Shimia isoporae: one gene and its partner. The protein of the gene in region 1 interacts with the protein of each later gene in a pairwise test. Links are inferred from orthologs where the notes say so. Each region holds a gene or a part of one and is shown on either strand. Other genes may lie near its edges.

What was found.
Region 2: the proteins of pheT (region 1) and secD interact in binary tests that used the Escherichia coli proteins (3 or more experiments, as listed by UniProt). The link is inferred for Shimia isoporae from one-to-one orthologs.

Annotation. Positions count from the first base shown.
Region 1 is NZ_SMGR01000003.1:254,474-257,815, forward strand. Bases 193-3,214 are described here. They hold pheT (phenylalanine--tRNA ligase subunit beta), read right to left. Parts: upstream 2,893-3,214; coding sequence 493-2,892; downstream 193-492. Other genes in these bases: BXY66_RS15610 (GNAT family N-acetyltransferase), read right to left, coding at 193-489; BXY66_RS15620 (DUF2652 domain-containing protein), read left to right, coding at 3,061-3,214. Outside these bases: BXY66_RS15605 (LysR family transcriptional regulator), read left to right, coding at 1-67; more of BXY66_RS15610, read right to left, coding at 64-192; more of BXY66_RS15620, read left to right, coding at 3,215-3,342.
Region 2 is NZ_SMGR01000001.1:1,156,747-1,159,990, reverse strand. The notes cover bases 321-3,244. They hold secD (protein translocase subunit SecD), read right to left. Parts: upstream 2,652-3,244; coding sequence 990-2,651; downstream 321-989. Other genes in these bases: serS (serine--tRNA ligase), read left to right, coding at 3,200-3,244; yajC (preprotein translocase subunit YajC), read right to left, coding at 2,695-2,976; secF (protein translocase subunit SecF), read right to left, coding at 321-985. Also shown: more of secF, read right to left, coding at 17-320. UniProt on the Escherichia coli protein: Part of the Sec protein translocase complex. Interacts with the SecYEG preprotein conducting channel. SecDF uses the proton motive force (PMF) to complete protein translocation after the ATP-dependent function of SecA.

The DNA of each region.
Region 1 (3,342 bases):
ATTGCACACCAGCCGCAAAATCCGTCTGGTATTTGATGTGCTGGCCGAGGCTCTCGCAAAACCTTAAATCGTGCGGCTCATCATGACCCGATTGCCTTCGCGGCCGGTCTCCTGCCAGCCAAGATGGTGATAAAGTGCGATAATGCTCGCGAGATCTTCGTGTGTGGCAAGCGCGATCTCGCTGCATCCAGCGTCTTTTGCCAGCGCCACAGCGTGCCCGATCAACTTGCCCCCCAAACCCTTACCCCGCGCGTCTGGAGACACCGCAACGTTCATCAGATGCGCTTTCGGTGGGGCAATCGCGACCATCAATACACCCTGCACCTCGGCGCGCCCCGCCACCCAAACCTGACCCGCCGCGATAGCGCGATCAATCCCGCCGGACACATCCGGCAGGATCACACCCTGATCGCGGTAAGGTTGGTAGGCGGCATCGATCAACCGCGCGATGGCTTCTGCTTCATAGTCATGAGCCAGACGCGGTAACATCGTTTACCCCCGTAACTCGCCGCCGGTGGCCTTTGTGACCTTCTCGACGATTTTCGCAGCAACCGCTTCGATGTCCGCTTCCTTGAGAGTCTTTTCCGTGGGCTGCAAACGCACGGTAATGGCCAGAGACTTCTTACCCTCGCCAAGGCTGCCGCCGATGAACTCGTCAAAAACGCGCACGTCCTCAATCAGAGCCTTATCAGAACCAGCGGCGGCATTGACCAGTGTCAGCGCCTCGACGTCGGCATCAACGACAAAAGCAAAGTCACGCTCGACGGCCTGCAAGTCCGCCTTGGTGACAGCTCCCTTGGATGCCGATTTCTTGCGAGGCAAAGGAATTTCTTCGGGATAAAGCGTAAAGGCAACTGCCGGCCCTTTGACGTTTAGCGCATCCAGTACCTTGGGGTGGACTTCACCGAAAACGCCAAGAACTTTCTTGGGACCAAGGCAGATGCGGCCATGCCGGCCCGGGTGCCACCAAGCGTCGCCGCCACGCTGGATCATCACCTTTGCAGGTGCACCGATGGCGGCGAGAACAGCTTCGGCGTCAGCCTTTGCGTCGTAGAGATCGACGCCACGGCTTTCGCCATGAACGTCCTTGCCAACAGTCTTGCCCACCAAGAGGCCGCCAACCTGCATGTGCTGTTCGCCCGGTTCGCCGCCGTGAAAGGCCGCGCCACATTCAAACAACGCCATATCCATATATCCGCGCGCCTGATTGCGCGCTGCTGCCTGCAGCAAACCCGGCAACAGGTCAGGGCGCATATGGCTCATCTCGCTGGAAATCGGGTTTTCCAGCATAGTGGCGTCACTGCCACCGCCGAACAATTCTGCCGCCGCCTTATCGATAAAGCTATAGGTCACACACTCGTTGTAACCGAGAGAAGCAGTGGTGCGGCGCGCGATCTGTTCGCGTTTTTGCATCGGCGACAGGATTTGTGCCGGAACACCCGCAGAGCTACGCGGCATCGGCTTGCCTTCCAGTTTGGTCAAAGACGCAACACGGGCCACTTCTTCCACCAAATCCGCCTCGCCACGCACATCTGGACGCCAACTTGGAACCTGTGCCATGTCGCCATCGATCACAAAGCCGAGCGCCGTCAACGTTTCCCGTTGCGTCTCAGCAGGGATTTCCATTCCTACGAGAGACTGGACACGATCGGTGTCCAGCTTGTAGGCCCGCGATACATCCGGAACAGTGCCAGCAGTCACGATATCGGAAGCCTCGCCACCGCACAGATCTATAATCATCTGCGTCGCATCATCCATAGCCTGCATGTTGTAAGCCGGATCAATGCCACGCTCGTTGCGATAGCGAGCGTCCGAGTTGATCTTCAGACCCCGCCCTGTGTAGGCAATCTGAATGTGATCCCAAACGGCTGCTTCAAGGAAAACGTTTGTTGTTTCCGCAGTACATCCCGTCGCCAGACCACCCATAATGCCACCGATGGACTCGACACCTTCATCGTCACTGATGATAACCATTCCTTCGGAGAAAGAGTACTCTTTCTCGTCCAGACCAACGAGCGTCTCGCCACCTTTCGCGCGATGGATGCGCAGGTTACCTTTGACCTTGTCTGCATCAAACACGTGTAGCGGACGGTTGCGGTCAAAGGTGAAGAAGTTGGTAATATCCACCAGCGCAGAAATCGGACGCAATCCAATGGCGGTCAGGCGGTCTTGAAGCCACTGCGGAGACGGGCCGTTTTTGACACCCTTGATAAGGCGTCCGGCAAAAACCTCACACCCGTCACTAGCTGCATCCTCGTCAATCGTTACGGTAATAGAGCTTTCAAACTTACCGTCGATCGAAGCCGTTTTGGCAGGCTTCATCTTTCCCAGCCCGCGCGCTGCCAAGTCAAGCGCAATGCCCCGCACACCCAATGCGTCGGGCCGGTTCGGCGTGATCGCAATCTCGATCATCGTATCCACTTTGGCCGGGTCATTTTCTGCCAGCCAATCCACGAACCTGTCACCGACTTCGCCAGAAGGAAGCTCGATGATGCCGTCATGCTCGTCTGACAGTTCAAGCTCTTTCTCGGAGGCCATCATGCCGTGGCTTTCGACGCCGCGGATATTGCCGACCTTAATCGTCAGATCGAGCCCCGGAATGTACATACCTGGCTTGCAAACCACGACGGTGATGCCTTCACGGGCGTTCGGCGCACCGCAAATAATCTGCTTCTCGCCTTCATCGGTTGCCACCTGACAAACTCGCAGCTTGTCTGCGTCGGGATGTTTTTCCGCCTTGGTCACCTTACCCAGAGTAAAGTCCGCGAGACGATCTGCAGGGTTCACGACATCCTCAACCTCAAGGCCAAGGTCAGTCAGTGCCTCACAAATTTCGTCAACGCTTGCAGTGGTGTCCAGGTGGTCTTTCAGCCAGGAAAGAGTGAATTTCATCGCGCCGTTCCGCCAGTCAAAAAAGGGTCAGTGAGGGCAATAGCGGATTAGCGCCAAGGGGGAAAGAGCGCATTCTTCCCGTTGTCATCTATCTACCCGGTTCAATGCGTGTTTTGCGAATTCCGCAACTTGACGCATAGTAAGCTAGGGATGAAGGGGAGAATTGCCATGGCCGCCAAGGATAACGGTGTAAAAACCGCCTACTTCGTGATTGCCGATATTTCCGGATACACAAAATTCATGTCTCAGACGCCGATCGAACACGCAAAGGGCATCCTTGAATCGCTGTTCGGAAATCTTGTGCCCGCGATCCGCTCGCCGCTCGAGGTTTCCGGCCTTCAGGGCGACGCGGTCTTTGCTTATGCGTTCGAAAGCGACGTGATGACAAAGCAGTTCATCCTCGACTTTGCAGAACAACTCTACTGTGTGTTTGCACGCGCAAAAGAGAAA
Region 2 (3,244 bases), on another replicon or contig:
TTATAGAATGTCTGCCTCAGGCGTCCACATTCGCGAACTGGTTACCCGAGGTATTGTCGGGTTTGGACCAATCGCGTTTCACGCCAAGCTTCAACAGCACGGCAGAAGCGATGAAGATCGACGAATACGTACCAACGATCACACCCCAGATCATGGCGAAAACAAAACCGCGGATCACATCCCCGCCCAGCACGAAGAGCGAAATCAGAGCCAAAAGCGTGGTGACAGAAGTCATCACTGTCCGGCTCAGCGTTTCGTTGATCGAGAGGTTCATTACCTCCTTCAGATCCATTTTCTTGTACTTGCGCAGGTTCTCCCGCACGCGGTCGAACACAACCACCGTATCGTTCAGCGAATAGCCGACAATCGTCAGAAGGGCTGCGATGATGGCGAGGTCGAACTTGATTTGCAGTTCGGAAAAAACGCCGATTGTCAGTACAACGTCGTGCACAAGCGCAGCCACCGCACCTAGCGCAAACTGCCATTCGAACCGAAGCCAGATGTAGATCAGAACCGCGCCGATCGCCAAGGCAACCGCAATGATTGCGGTCTGGATCAACTCGCCGGAAACCTTCGGACCGACCGATTCAACAGACACAAAGGTAATATCAGGCGCAACAGTCTTCAGCGCTTCTTCAGCCTTACGGATGAGGTCAGCCGTGACCGCTTCTTCGCCTTCCTGTGCCTGGATCTTGATCTGGGCTACATGTTGGTTCGCGTCAAACAGCGGGTCGTTCACCTCAACAATGGTTACGTCGCCCAACTCAAGAGTTGCCAGCGCATCACGATAGTCGGACACAACGACTTCCTGCTGGCTTTCGGTCCGGATCGTGGTTCCACCGGTAAAGTCGATGCCTAGGTTCAGGCCAACCACAAAAAAGCTGACCATGGCCGCAACCATCAGCGCACCGGAGATGCCAAGCCAGAGGAAGGGACGGGAGAAGAAATCCCAGTTGGTCTCTTTTGGAACGAGTCTCAAACGCATGGGATCAAACCTCCAGCTTCTTGGGTCGGCGGCGTTCAAACCATATGACAATCATCAGACGGGTCACAAAGATCGCAGTGAAGACGGAGGTCATGATGCCCAGCCCCAAGGTGATCGCAAACCCCCGCACTGGTCCAGAGCCCACGGCAAATAGGATGACGGCAGTGATGAATGTGGTGATGTTGGCATCCAGAATGGCGGACAACGCCTTCTCGTAGCCGAGATCGATCGCCCTTGCCGGCCCCTTGGAAGTCTTGAGCTCTTCGCGGATACGTTCAAACACAAGCACGTTGGCGTCCACGGCCATACCGATTGTCAAAACGATACCAGCAATACCCGGCAAGGTTAGAGTCGCGCCAATCAGACTGAGCAGGCCAAAGATAAGGCCGACGTTGATCACAAGCGCGATATTGGCGAAAAGACCAAACGTGCCGTAGCTCAGGAACATGAAAACCAGAACTGCGACGAAGGCCACGATACAAGCGATGCGGCCTGCCTCGATGCTGTCCTGACCAAGTTCCGGGCCGATGGTCCGCTCTTCCAGAAACTCGAGGCCGGCGGGCAAAGCACCCGCCCGCAGCAAAACGGCAAGGTTCGTGGTTTCTTCAACGGTGAAACGCCCGGTAATGATGCCCGAGCCGCCGGGGATGTGGCTTTGGATAACAGGCGCAGACACAACCTCACCGTCAAGCGTGATGGCGAATGGGCTACCGATGTTGTCCGCCGTATAGTCGCCAAACTTGCGCGCGCCTGAGGCGTTGAATCGGAAACTCACTGCCGGACGCCCGTTTTGGTCAAAGCTGGGCTGCGCATCCACCAGATCTTCGCCGGTAACAACCGGTGCGCTCTCGATGGTGTAGTAAAGCCCTTCTTCATCAAGAGACGGCAGGATTTCGTTTCCTGCACCGGCAGATGCGTCCGGGTTGGAGCCTCGGCCCACCACAGGGTTGAACGTTAGTTGAGCAGTCGTACCAATGATGTCCTTGAGTTCGGAAGCCGAACCGATGCCGGGAACCTGAATCAGAATTCGGTCGCTGCCCTGACGCTGGATCGTGGGCTCGCGGGTGCCGACCTCATCGATCCGTCGGCGTACGATTTCCAGCGCCTGTTGAACGGTGCGCTCATCTGTGGCGAGTTTCTCCGCATCCGACAGACGCACGACGATCACGTCACCATCGGTCGAAACCTGTATGTCCGTCGCCCCTGCCCCGGTCAGTGAAACCACCGGACGCGCAAGACCACGCACCAGAGTTGCCGCTTCCTGAATGGCTTCCGGCTTGGAAATTTTCACGCGCAGTTCGTCTACAGGGCTTGGCTGCAGACGGATGGTCCCGATCGTCGCGCGTTCTTCACGCAGCAGATCGCGCACTTCAGGCCACATTGCCTTGATCCGCGTTTCGTACACGTCTTCGACTTGGACTTCGGCCAGCAAATGTGCGCCGCCGCGCAGGTCAAGACCGAGGTTTACGAGGCTGGAGGGCATCCAGCTTGGCCACCCTGCGGCAAGCTCCTCAAGGCCATTGCCTGAAAACCCTGCTTCCAAGTCAGCGACGGCGTCGTTGTGGGCCTCGACCCGTGGATAAAAGGCATTTGGCAGGGCAAGAAGCAGGCCCACCACACAGGTGAGCAGGATCAATACCCGTTTCCAGCCGTCGATTTGCAGCATAAGCGCAGCCCCCGGTCAGATCGTGAGGTCAGTTATTTTTTGTTCAGCCGTTCGCCGGTTCGGTTTTGGACAGAACCTGGGCGATTGTCGATTTCACAACGCGCACTTTGACGCCTTCGGAGATCTCGACTTCGACTTCGTTGTCTTCTTTGACCTTCACCACTTTGCCGATCAGACCGCCCTGAGTCACAACCTGATCACCACGACGCAGCGCGTCCACCATCGCCTGATGTTCTTTGACCTTCTTCTGCTGCGGGCGGATCAGCAGGAAATACATGATGGCGAAGATCAGGATGAGCGGCAGAAACTGGCCGAATGCTTCCATGGTGTGGCGTCCTTTGTCTGTTGGCGGGTCTCTCCCGCAAAGTCGCAGGGAACCTATGGGGGAAAGGCGTCACTTGCAAGGCGTCAAACCGCTTGACTAACGCGTTGTAGCGCTTCATGGCCTGCCCAGCGTTCCGAAATCGACTTCTGGTTACGATTACCCAAGAAATCGGTCATAAGCAGGGACGTGAACCGATTCACTTTTTGCATGAAGGACAAGACCAATGCACGACATTAAAGCGATCCGCGAGAACCCGGCCGCTTTCGAC